Regions from separate parts of the Candidatus Symbiopectobacterium sp. NZEC127 genome, predicted to be linked through region 2. Evidence: riboswitches for the same ligand, from Rfam matches in the RefSeq annotation. Region 2 holds a riboswitch; each other region holds the start of a gene.
The links. A riboswitch is a leader RNA that binds a small molecule or an ion and turns the genes downstream of it on or off. The one in region 2 is predicted to bind thiamine pyrophosphate.

Region 1: linked by a shared signal. The riboswitch ahead of thiC (phosphomethylpyrimidine synthase ThiC) and the one ahead of thiB (thiamine ABC transporter substrate binding subunit) in region 2 are both predicted to bind thiamine pyrophosphate.
Region 3: linked by a shared signal. The riboswitch ahead of thiM (hydroxyethylthiazole kinase) and the one ahead of thiB (thiamine ABC transporter substrate binding subunit) in region 2 are both predicted to bind thiamine pyrophosphate.

The regions. Positions count from the first base shown of each region.
Region 1 is NZ_JAGFPG010000011.1:7,249-10,407, reverse strand. It holds gene thiC (phosphomethylpyrimidine synthase ThiC) at 1-1,486, opposite strand, end outside; TPP riboswitch at 1,616-1,739, opposite strand; gene rsd (sigma D regulator) at 1,861-2,325, opposite strand; gene nudC (NAD(+) diphosphatase) at 2,434-3,159, shown strand, end outside.
Region 2 is NZ_JAGFPG010000003.1:233,555-236,713, forward strand. It holds gene thiP (thiamine/thiamine pyrophosphate ABC transporter permease ThiP) at 1-774, opposite strand, end outside; gene thiB (thiamine ABC transporter substrate binding subunit) at 750-1,763, opposite strand; TPP riboswitch at 1,808-1,937, opposite strand; gene sgrR (HTH-type transcriptional regulator SgrR) at 1,962-3,159, opposite strand, start outside.
Region 3 is NZ_JAGFPG010000001.1:2,110,496-2,113,654, forward strand. It holds gene J5069_RS09670 (acyltransferase family protein) at 1-300, shown strand, start outside; gene thiD (bifunctional hydroxymethylpyrimidine kinase/phosphomethylpyrimidine kinase) at 358-1,173, opposite strand; gene thiM (hydroxyethylthiazole kinase) at 1,170-1,973, opposite strand; TPP riboswitch at 2,011-2,107, opposite strand; gene J5069_RS09685 (H-NS family nucleoid-associated regulatory protein) at 2,669-3,067, shown strand.

The sequences.
Region 1 (3,159 bases), on a different contig from region 2:
CGAACCAGCCAATCATCGCGGCCCCGATACCGGAGGTGAAATGGTCATAACCGGGGGCGATATCGGTGGTCAGCGGCCCCAGGGTATAGAACGGCGCTTCGTGGCAGTGCTCCAGCTCTTCGGTCATGTTGCGGCGAATCATCTGCATCGGCACATGTCCCGGCCCTTCAATCATTACCTGCACGTCATACTCCCAGGCGATTTTGGTCAGCTCGCCCAGGGTATGCAGTTCGGCAAACTGCGCCTGATCGTTGGCATCCTGAATGGAGCCGGGACGCAAGCCATCGCCCAGTGACAGGGCAACGTCGTAGGCGGCACAAATCTCACAGATTTCACGGAAGTGGACGTAGAGGAAATTCTCCTGATGATGCGACAGGCACCACTTCGCCATGATGGAGCCGCCGCGCGATACAATGCCGGTCAGACGCTGTGCGGTCATCGGCACATAGCGCAGCAGCACACCCGCATGAATGGTGAAGTAATCAACCCCTTGCTCTGCTTGCTCAAGCAGCGTATCGCGGAACATTTCCCACGTGAGGTTTTCCGCTATGCCGTTGACCTTCTCCAGCGCCTGATAAATAGGAACGGTGCCAATCGGCACCGGGCTGTTGCGCAGGATCCATTCACGGGTTTCGTGAATATAGCGTCCAGTGGAGAGATCCATCACCGTATCGGCCCCCCACAGCGTGGACCAGACCAGCTTTTCCACCTCTTCCTCGATAGACGAGGTGACCGCCGAGTTGCCGATATTGGCGTTCACCTTGACCAGAAAATTGCGCCCGATAATCATCGGTTCAGATTCAGGGTGATTGATGTTGGACGGGATGATGGCACGGCCTGCGGCGACTTCCTGACGCACAAATTCCGGGGTGATGTTGTCCGGCAGGATCGCGCCAAAGCTTTGCCCCGGATGCTGGTGGCGCAGCACTTCGCTGCGAATGCGCTCGCGTCCCATGTTTTCGCGGATGGCGATAAACTCCATTTCCGGCGTGACGATCCCTTGGCGCGCATAGTGCAATTGCGTGACGCATTTGCCCGACTGAGCGCGTTTGGGCTGCGGCAACTGTTCAAAGCGCAGGTGATCCAACCCGGCATCCGCCAGTCGCTGCTGGGTAAAACGGGAGCTGACGCCGGAGAGCGGCTCGGTATCGCTACGTTCTGCAATCCAGTCAGCACGCAGTTTCGCCAGCCCAGTACGCACGTCCGGCCGCGCATCGGGATCGCCATACGGCCCCGCGGTGTCATACACCGGCACGGCTTCGTTAGGTTCATAGTGAGGGTTATCTTTGCCACCACCCACCAGCGTTGGGCTGAGGGCGATTTCCCGCATCGGCACGCGGATATCGCTGCGCGACCCGGCAAGGTAGATGCGCGTGGAGTTAGGAAAGGCAGTGCCGCGCAGATTATGAATAAATGCCTCGGCTGCTTCGCGCTTTTCGCGACGGCCAGACGGGGTTTTAGGCGTTGTAGCGGGTGATTGAGACATAGCATGTTCCTGATTATGGTTAAGGAAAAATGCTTGTCTGGAGCTCGCAGGGAGTAATTATGGTTGCTTTGGCCCCGATTTTACGCGCTATGCCGGTAACAACATGGCGATGACAACGGTGACAAAACAGAGTGGATTACTCTTGTTCCCTTCGCAGGTTTTAACCTGATCAGGTTCCGCGGATCCCGAATAAACGGTCTCAGCCTGCGGTTTATGTATCACATAAACACGCTAGGCACTCCGACAAGATACGCCCGATAGTCAGCTCAGAGGCTGTTTACCAAGCAATAACCCCATTACCATGAGGTTAATAAAACGCTAACACTTTAGGACGTCTGAGAGACACTGTCAAAATGTAAGGTGGGGCGATGGCGTTATTCTTTATCAATCGCCAGACGAATCAGGCGATCTTCCAGTGCAAAGCGTTCCGCCATGGCTTCGCCGACGCTCGACAGCGCTTGCTGAAACTCAATGCAGTTGTCGTGATCGATGGCGGTCGCCAGACTGCTGTCGTAGAAATCCATAATGAATTGGGTGTTGGCCTGCAACGCCAGCGCCAGACGGTGCGTTTGCGCCAGCTTTTGATCGCTCAGTACAACCGCCTCTTGCAGGATGCGCTCATAAACATGGAAATGGCAGGCGGAAAGATAGTCCACAAGGTTGTGGCAAAAATCATCCAAGGCCTGCTCATCGAGCGGGGTGTGTTTATCTTTGTTTGGCTTAATGCCGACCAGATGGTAATAGGCAACCAGAAGTTGCTTGCGCGCTTGTAGCCATTGGTCGATTAACGCATTATTGCCACCAACGTACTCAGTCAGACTTTGTAATTGGTTTAACATTGTTGACTCCGTGCATTGATAAGAAAGAACAATCGGTGACGATGAAATTCTGCCATATCCCTGACAGTTAAAATGCCAGTGAAGTGTCTGTGGAGCAATAGAAAAGATATGGAACAAACATTAAAAGGTGATGAGCATGGATGGTGGGTGGTCAGCCATGATAATCAAGTGTGGCTGCCCGAAGGGAAACTCCCGCATGGCACGGCGGCGCAGTGCGGATTGGAAGGCATTGTTGGACGCCAGATAGGGGAGTGGCAGGGCGAGTGCGTATGGTTGGTCAGTCACCAGAAAACCTCGCAGATGGACTCCGTGCGCCAACTGCTGGATGAAGACGTGGCGCTGTTTCAACTGGCAGGGCGCGGTGTGCAACTGGTCGAATTCTATCGCTCGCATCAGTTTTGTGGCTATTGCGGGCAGAAAATGGTGCACAGCAAAACGGAACTGGCCTGCCTGTGCCCGCAGTGTAAAGAGCGTTATTACCCGCAAATCGCCCCGTGCGTGATCGTGGCGATCCGGCGCGGTGAGGAGATCTTGCTGGCGCAGCATCAACGCCACCGCGGTAATATGTATACCGTGCTGGCGGGGTTCGTGGAAGTGGGCGAAACGCTCGAGCAAGCGGTTGCCCGCGAGGTGATGGAAGAGAGCAACATTCGTATTAAAAATCTGCGCTACATCAGCTCGCAGCCGTGGCCGTTCCCGCATTCGCTGATGATGGCGTTTATGGCCGAGTATGCCGACGGCGATCTGCGCCACGATCCCAAAGAACTCAGAGATGCGGGCTGGTTCCGCTACGATCAACTGCCGATTCTCCCGCCGCCGGGTACGGTTGCGCGA
Region 2 (3,159 bases):
CACCAAGCCCAGACAGCAGACCATCTGGATCAGCGCCAGCCCTGCGGCGCGCGCGGGATCGTAATCAAAACTCAATGCCTGATAGATAGCCAGTTCGATGGTGGTGGCACGCGGGCCGCCGCCGAGTGACAGCACGGTAGCAAAACTGGCGAAGCAGAGCATGAAAATCAGTGCCGCACTGGGCAGGATCTGACGCCGCAACCAGGGCCACTCAATAAGACGAAAGGTTTGCCAGGTATTCATGCCCAACTGTGCCGCTAACTGACGTTGTTCCGTGGAGATGGATTCCAGGGCTTGCAACAGCAGGCGTGTCGCCAGCGGCAGATTAAAGAACACGTGGGCCAGCAGGATCCCTTGCAGTCCATAGGGGGAAAAGGTGTAGTCAAAACCGAGTGCGCTTAAGCCCTGAGCCAGCCAGCCCTGTCGCCCGTAAACGCGCAGTATGCCAAATACCGCCACCAACACCGGTAACACCAGCGTCATGGCACACAGGCGCAACAGCCAGGTTCTGCCAGGAAAATGGCGGCGGTAAAGGGCGCGAGCCAGCACAATGGCGGGCAGCGTGGAGAGTAACGCCGAAAGCAATGCCTGCCAAAAGGTAAAGCGCACCACGTACCACACATAGCTGTCACCCCACAGCGTTTGCCATGGGGTATCCGGTGCCTGATGCCAGAGTGCGCCAAACGCCAGCAGGGCTACGCCTGCCAGCAATGCGGCGGTGAACAGCCCCGGCCAGAGCCAGTGTGGGATCAGCGGCTGACGGCGCGTTGCCATGCCTGAATCCACTGCCCGCGCAGGTCCGCCACCTCTGGTGCGCTAAAGGACAGCGCTTTTTCCGGGCGCGCCAGAGACTGGAATCCTTCCGGCAGTGCCACGCCGGTGACCGGATACATCCAGTTGGTGGTTGGGATCAGGCTTTGGAACGTCGGGCTGAGGATAAACTGCATAAAGCGGTTTGCGAGTTCCGGCTGCTTGCTGGCGCTCAACTGCCCGGCAACCTCAACCTGCATATAGTGGCCTTCGCTGAACAGCGCCGCCGCGTAGTTCGTCTTTTTCTCTTCGATAATGTGATAGGCCGGAGAGGTGGTGTAGCTCAGCACCAGATCCGCCTCGCCCTTGAGGAACAGGCCATAAGCCTCACTCCACCCTTTGGTGACGGTAACGGTTTTACGTGCCAACTTTTGCCAGGCGTCGGGGGCCTTATCGCCATACACCTTTTGCATCCACAGCAGCAGGCCCAGCCCCGGCGTACTGGTGCGCGGGTCTTGATAAATCACCTTCAGCGGCTGATCGCTGTTGATCAGGGCATCAAGACTGGTCGGTGGATTTTTTAGCGTGTCTTTGTTGTAGACGAACGCGAAGTAGCCGTAATCATAAGGCAGGAACGTGGCATTGTTCCAACCGCCCGGCAGCGTTAACGCGTCGGTTTTTACGTTGTGTGCACTAAACAGCCCGGTATCCGATGCCGCTTTGAGCAGGTTGTTATCCAGCCCCAGCACAATATCTGCTTTGCTGTTTTTGCCTTCCATGCGCAAGCGGTTCAACAGGGCAACGCCATCTTCCAGCGCGACGAAATTCAATTCACACTCGCACTCTTTTTCGAAGGCTTTTTTAATTGCCGGGCCGGGGCCCCATTCAGACGCGAAGGAATCGTAGGTGTAAACGGTCAACGCAGGCTTGGCATTCGCGGCAGCGGAGCCGAGCATCAGGGCGGTGAGGCCGAAAACGGGAAGCAATAAACGGGATAATAGCGACTGTAACACTTTGCACTCCTGGGTAGATTAGGGTGGCAAAGGACTTTGAGGCAGGCGAATGCACTCTCAAATCCCTTCGCCGGTATTAACCGGATCAGGTTCGACGGGTATTTTCTCAGCATAAATACCGTGCGTTGACAAAGCGATATCGTCAACAAACGGCCTGCACCCCGTTGAGAACGTCATTATTGTAAAGGGTTTGTAGCATCAGGGAAAGTCGGCGTCGTGCTCCGGCGGCACAAACCAGGCGGATTTGAAGTCGAACCAGCCCAACATATTCATGCGCACGCCGCGCATGCTGCGCTGCCCCTGCAACTGTAACCAGTGGTGAAACAGCGGATGGATCTCACCGCTTTCAATCAGGCGCTGGCTGAAATCAGCGATAGAGAGCGTTTGAGCGCGCCAGCGCTGTACATCTTGTTGTAACGAATCACTCAGGCAGTGACGCAGCAGCGGTAACTCATACAGCAGGGCGAACAGCGAGAACTCCAGCGGCGGGTAGCAGTTGACGCTGCTCAGCCAGATGTCGCTTTGCGCTTCTCCCAGATACCATTGCTCGTAGTCGACTTTCTGTATATGCAACGTAACGCCCTGCTGCGCCAACAGATCATGCATGATCTCGCCAATGATGCGGTACTCGGGGTGCTCCTGATAAAACGTCAGCGTCACGTCCGTGAGTCCGGCGGGTTTGGGTTGCAGGTTGACAAGACGCTGGTGGTGCCAGCGTGGCAACAGGCTGTACGCCGGTGACCAGTCATAGCGGCGCGTATTGTCGGTCTGGCCGAGCAGGGCAATGGGGTGGAAAATCTGACTGATCCAGCGGCGTACCTCGCTGTTCGCGCCCTGCGCAGAGCGGGTATCAAACAGCAGGAAATAGCACCCTTCCTCCATGCGGCTTTCCAGCTCGTCGCGCGTGGTGGTGTCGCTGTGTACCTGAATGGATACCGGCAGCTCTTCGGAGGCGTCTGGCAGCACCCAGATATTGACCTCATCGATCAGCGCCCGGTAGCCGAAATAGTCATCAAAGGCTTTTATTTTCAACTGGCTGTCGCTGTTTTTCTCCACCGCGTAGGGGCCGGTGCCGACAGGGTGGCGCGCAAAATCGGCCTGTGCCTGCCAGTCGTGGGGCAGGATCATGGCATGTGCGCTGCCGAGCAGCCAGGGGAGCCAGCCATCGGGTTCGCTCAGTTCCACATCGATAACGAAGGGAATGGGGGAGGTCACGCGTGTGATATGTGAGAACAAGGCCTGCGACGTCAAGCGCATCACCGAGGCGATGACATCCTTCATCACCAGCTCGCGCCCATCGTGGAACCGGATCGCCGGGCGCAAATAAAAACGCCAATGTTGAGGCGTAATTTGCTGCCAGTGGTGCGCGAGGTCCGGTGCGATTTCCCCATTTTCC
Region 3 (3,159 bases), on a different contig from region 2:
ACGCCGTGGCTGATGCTTGAGCATCTGCATCTGCTGACCATGTGTTTGGCATTATTCATTGTGTTTGAAAATATCACTATAAAAAACAAAATTATAACTCACGTCGTCGAGTTTATTGGCCCGGCAATGATCGGTGTCTATATTGTGCATTACAGTGTGTTCTATTTCATTAGCACACTCTATGACTTTAACTACGTCAACCTGAAATTTGTTCTGCTGGTCTTGGTGTTTATTGCATCAGTGCTGTTGTGCCGTTTGCTGCTGCTCAACAGGTTTACCGCCAAGATCATCTCTTTCTGACACCACAGGCGTCAAACGGCACTGTCGGCGGCGTAGCGCCGCCGACCGCTTAACGGTCTACCACCATTGATGAAAATGATGTACCGGCCCAATCCCCTGACCCACTTCCAGTGAATCTGCCGCCAGTAATGCATGCTGGAGGTAATGCTTCGCCGCTTGAACCGTATTTTCCCAATCGGGGTGCCGGGGGCGCAGTGCCGCCAGCGCCGCAGACAGCGTGCATCCTGTGCCGTGGGTGTGACGAGTCTTTACCCGTGGCGCGCAGAAACGTTGCGGTGCATGCCCACGTTGAAACAGCCAGTCCGGGCTCTCCGCGTCACTCAAATGGCCCCCCTTGATCAGCACCGCCCGGCACCCCATCTCCAGCAGCCCTTGCCCTTGTGCTTTCATCTCACTTTCTGTGGTTGCCGCATTGCACGCCAACAGCGCCGCCGCCTCCGGCAGATTAGGGGTTATCAGTGACACGCGCGGCAGCAGCGTCTCACGAATCGCGGCGACCGCTTCAGGCGCCAATAGCGGATCGCCGCTTTTCGCCAGCATCACCGTATCCAACACAATATAAGGTACGGCATAGCGTTGCAGGCGCTCGGCGACCGCTTCGACAATATCACTTTGCGCCAGCATGCCGATCTTCGCACTGTCGATACGCACATCGCTCAGCACGGAATCCAGTTGAGCCGCCACAAAATCAGGTTCAATACGATAAACCGACTGAACCCCCTGCGTATTCTGCGCCACCAGCGCAGTGATCACACTGGTGCCATAGGCGCTTAGGGCAGAAAACGTTTTCAGATCGGCCTGGATCCCTGCTCCACCGCTAGGATCGGTGCCTGCGATTGTTAACGCATTTATTCGGGGAACCTGCTCTTTCATAAGGTGCATGTCTGTGCCTCCTGGCGCAATAGCGCAAGCGCATCCAAAAACGCAGGCGTAAAACTGCCCGGCCCGTTGGCTTGCGCGGCGGCACGCTCCCCTGCCTGTGCCATTACGGCACAGGCTGTCGCAACCTGAGATAATCGGTCCGCACCGCGCGCACAGAATGCCGCAACGACGGCGGAGAGTGCGCACCCGGTACCCACCACGCGCGTCATCATCGGATGACCGCCCTTTACCGCCCAGACGCGCACACCGTCCGTGACGTAGTCCACCTCTCCCGTCACCGCCACCACCGTTGACCAACGCGCCGCCAGTTCGCGTGCGGCAGGGATGGCCGTGAAGGAAGCGTCCTGGCTATCAACGCCTCGGCCCTGCGAATTGACACCAGACAGCGCGATAATTTCCGAGGCATTGCCGCGAATCGCCGCCGGTTTGCAAGGCAGCAATTCGCGCACAAAATCGGTACGAAAGCGCAACCCGCCAACCGCGACGGGATCCAGCACCCAGGGCTTGTCCGCCTGGTTAGCGCTATGCACGGCGGCCAGCATCGCATCGGCACGCGTTGCTTCTAAGGTCCCCACGTTGATCAGAAGCGCATCGGCCAACGCGGCAAACTGTGCCGCCTCGCCCGGATCCACCACCATCGCAGGAGATGCACCGAGCGCCAGCAAGACATTGGCGGTAAAAGACTGGACCACATCGTTGGTCAGGCAATGGACTAACGGCGAAGCCGTTGAGAAATCGTGCAACGCTGCCGCCGCGTGGGCAGCAGAAAAATCGGTGGGCAGGTCGTTCATTATCACTCCCAACCGGCGTGTAAGAAGACGGTAGCCGATCGGAATACCGAGACTTCCCTACGCTGGCATTATCCAGATCAGGTGGTACGGGTATTTCTCAGCCTTCACAAAGAAGGGCACCCCGAGTCATCGCAACATCAATTTACTGTGTGACTGCCACAGCAAAACATATTCAGGATAATCATCAAACCACAGTGTGTAAATTGATTTGTATTCGCCTACCGTCAAAGGGCGGCTGCCTGACAGGGCATTCATTCGCCGCTGAATGAAAGGAACGCTAAACGGTACGGTTTTTCACTCGTTCCCCCCAGATCCCTTCGCCTGTGCGTATGCCACGCTGGCATTATATTCTTCCCTGTTACGCTTATACCCTTAAATAATTAGCGTTATGCGCAGGGAGAAAATGAGCGCGCCCCGATAAGTTGACACGGGTAAGGGATTAGGGATGTCAATGCCGCTAACAGACAACCCCGCTTAAGTATCGATTGATGAATTAATAAATAGCGGCAACCGCGAGGCGTTGCGTTATTAACCAGCTAACGATTAACGCTCCTGCTTTACCCACGCCGCCTGTTACGCATTTTTTTACATAAGGCGCTATAAAAAAATATTTCATGCCGACGTATCTGGTGTATATTGGAAAATCAAAAAATATCTTGTAAGCTAATAATGTCTCTTCTTTTTAAAGGAACACCATGATGAGTTTTGACGTGCTAAGTAATATTCGTTCTCTTCGCGCTCAGGCCCGAGATACCGATCTTGAAACCCTGGAAGAGCTGTTAAGCAAATTCACTGCAATTGTGGAAGAGCGCCGCGAAGAAGACAGCAAAATTCAGAAAGAGCAGGCAGAACGTTTGGCAAAACTGGATGCCATTCGTGCTCAGCTTCTTGAAGACGGTATTGATCCGGCTGAACTGCTGGAAAGCGTGAAATCCAAACCGGCCAAGACCAAACGCGATCCTCGTCCGGCGAAATATAAATATATTGATGAGAATGGCACCGAACAAACCTGGACCGGCCAAGGCCGTACGCCTAAAGCGATCCGTGAAGCCATTGATGGCGGAAGCAAAACGCTGGAAGATTTCGAGATTTAATTTGTTCTCTTCCTTGCCGTATTAGCGCGCATCACTTGTCTTGTTATGCATGGAGTAACGTTGTACTCCATGCATATCTTTTCTAATCCGCG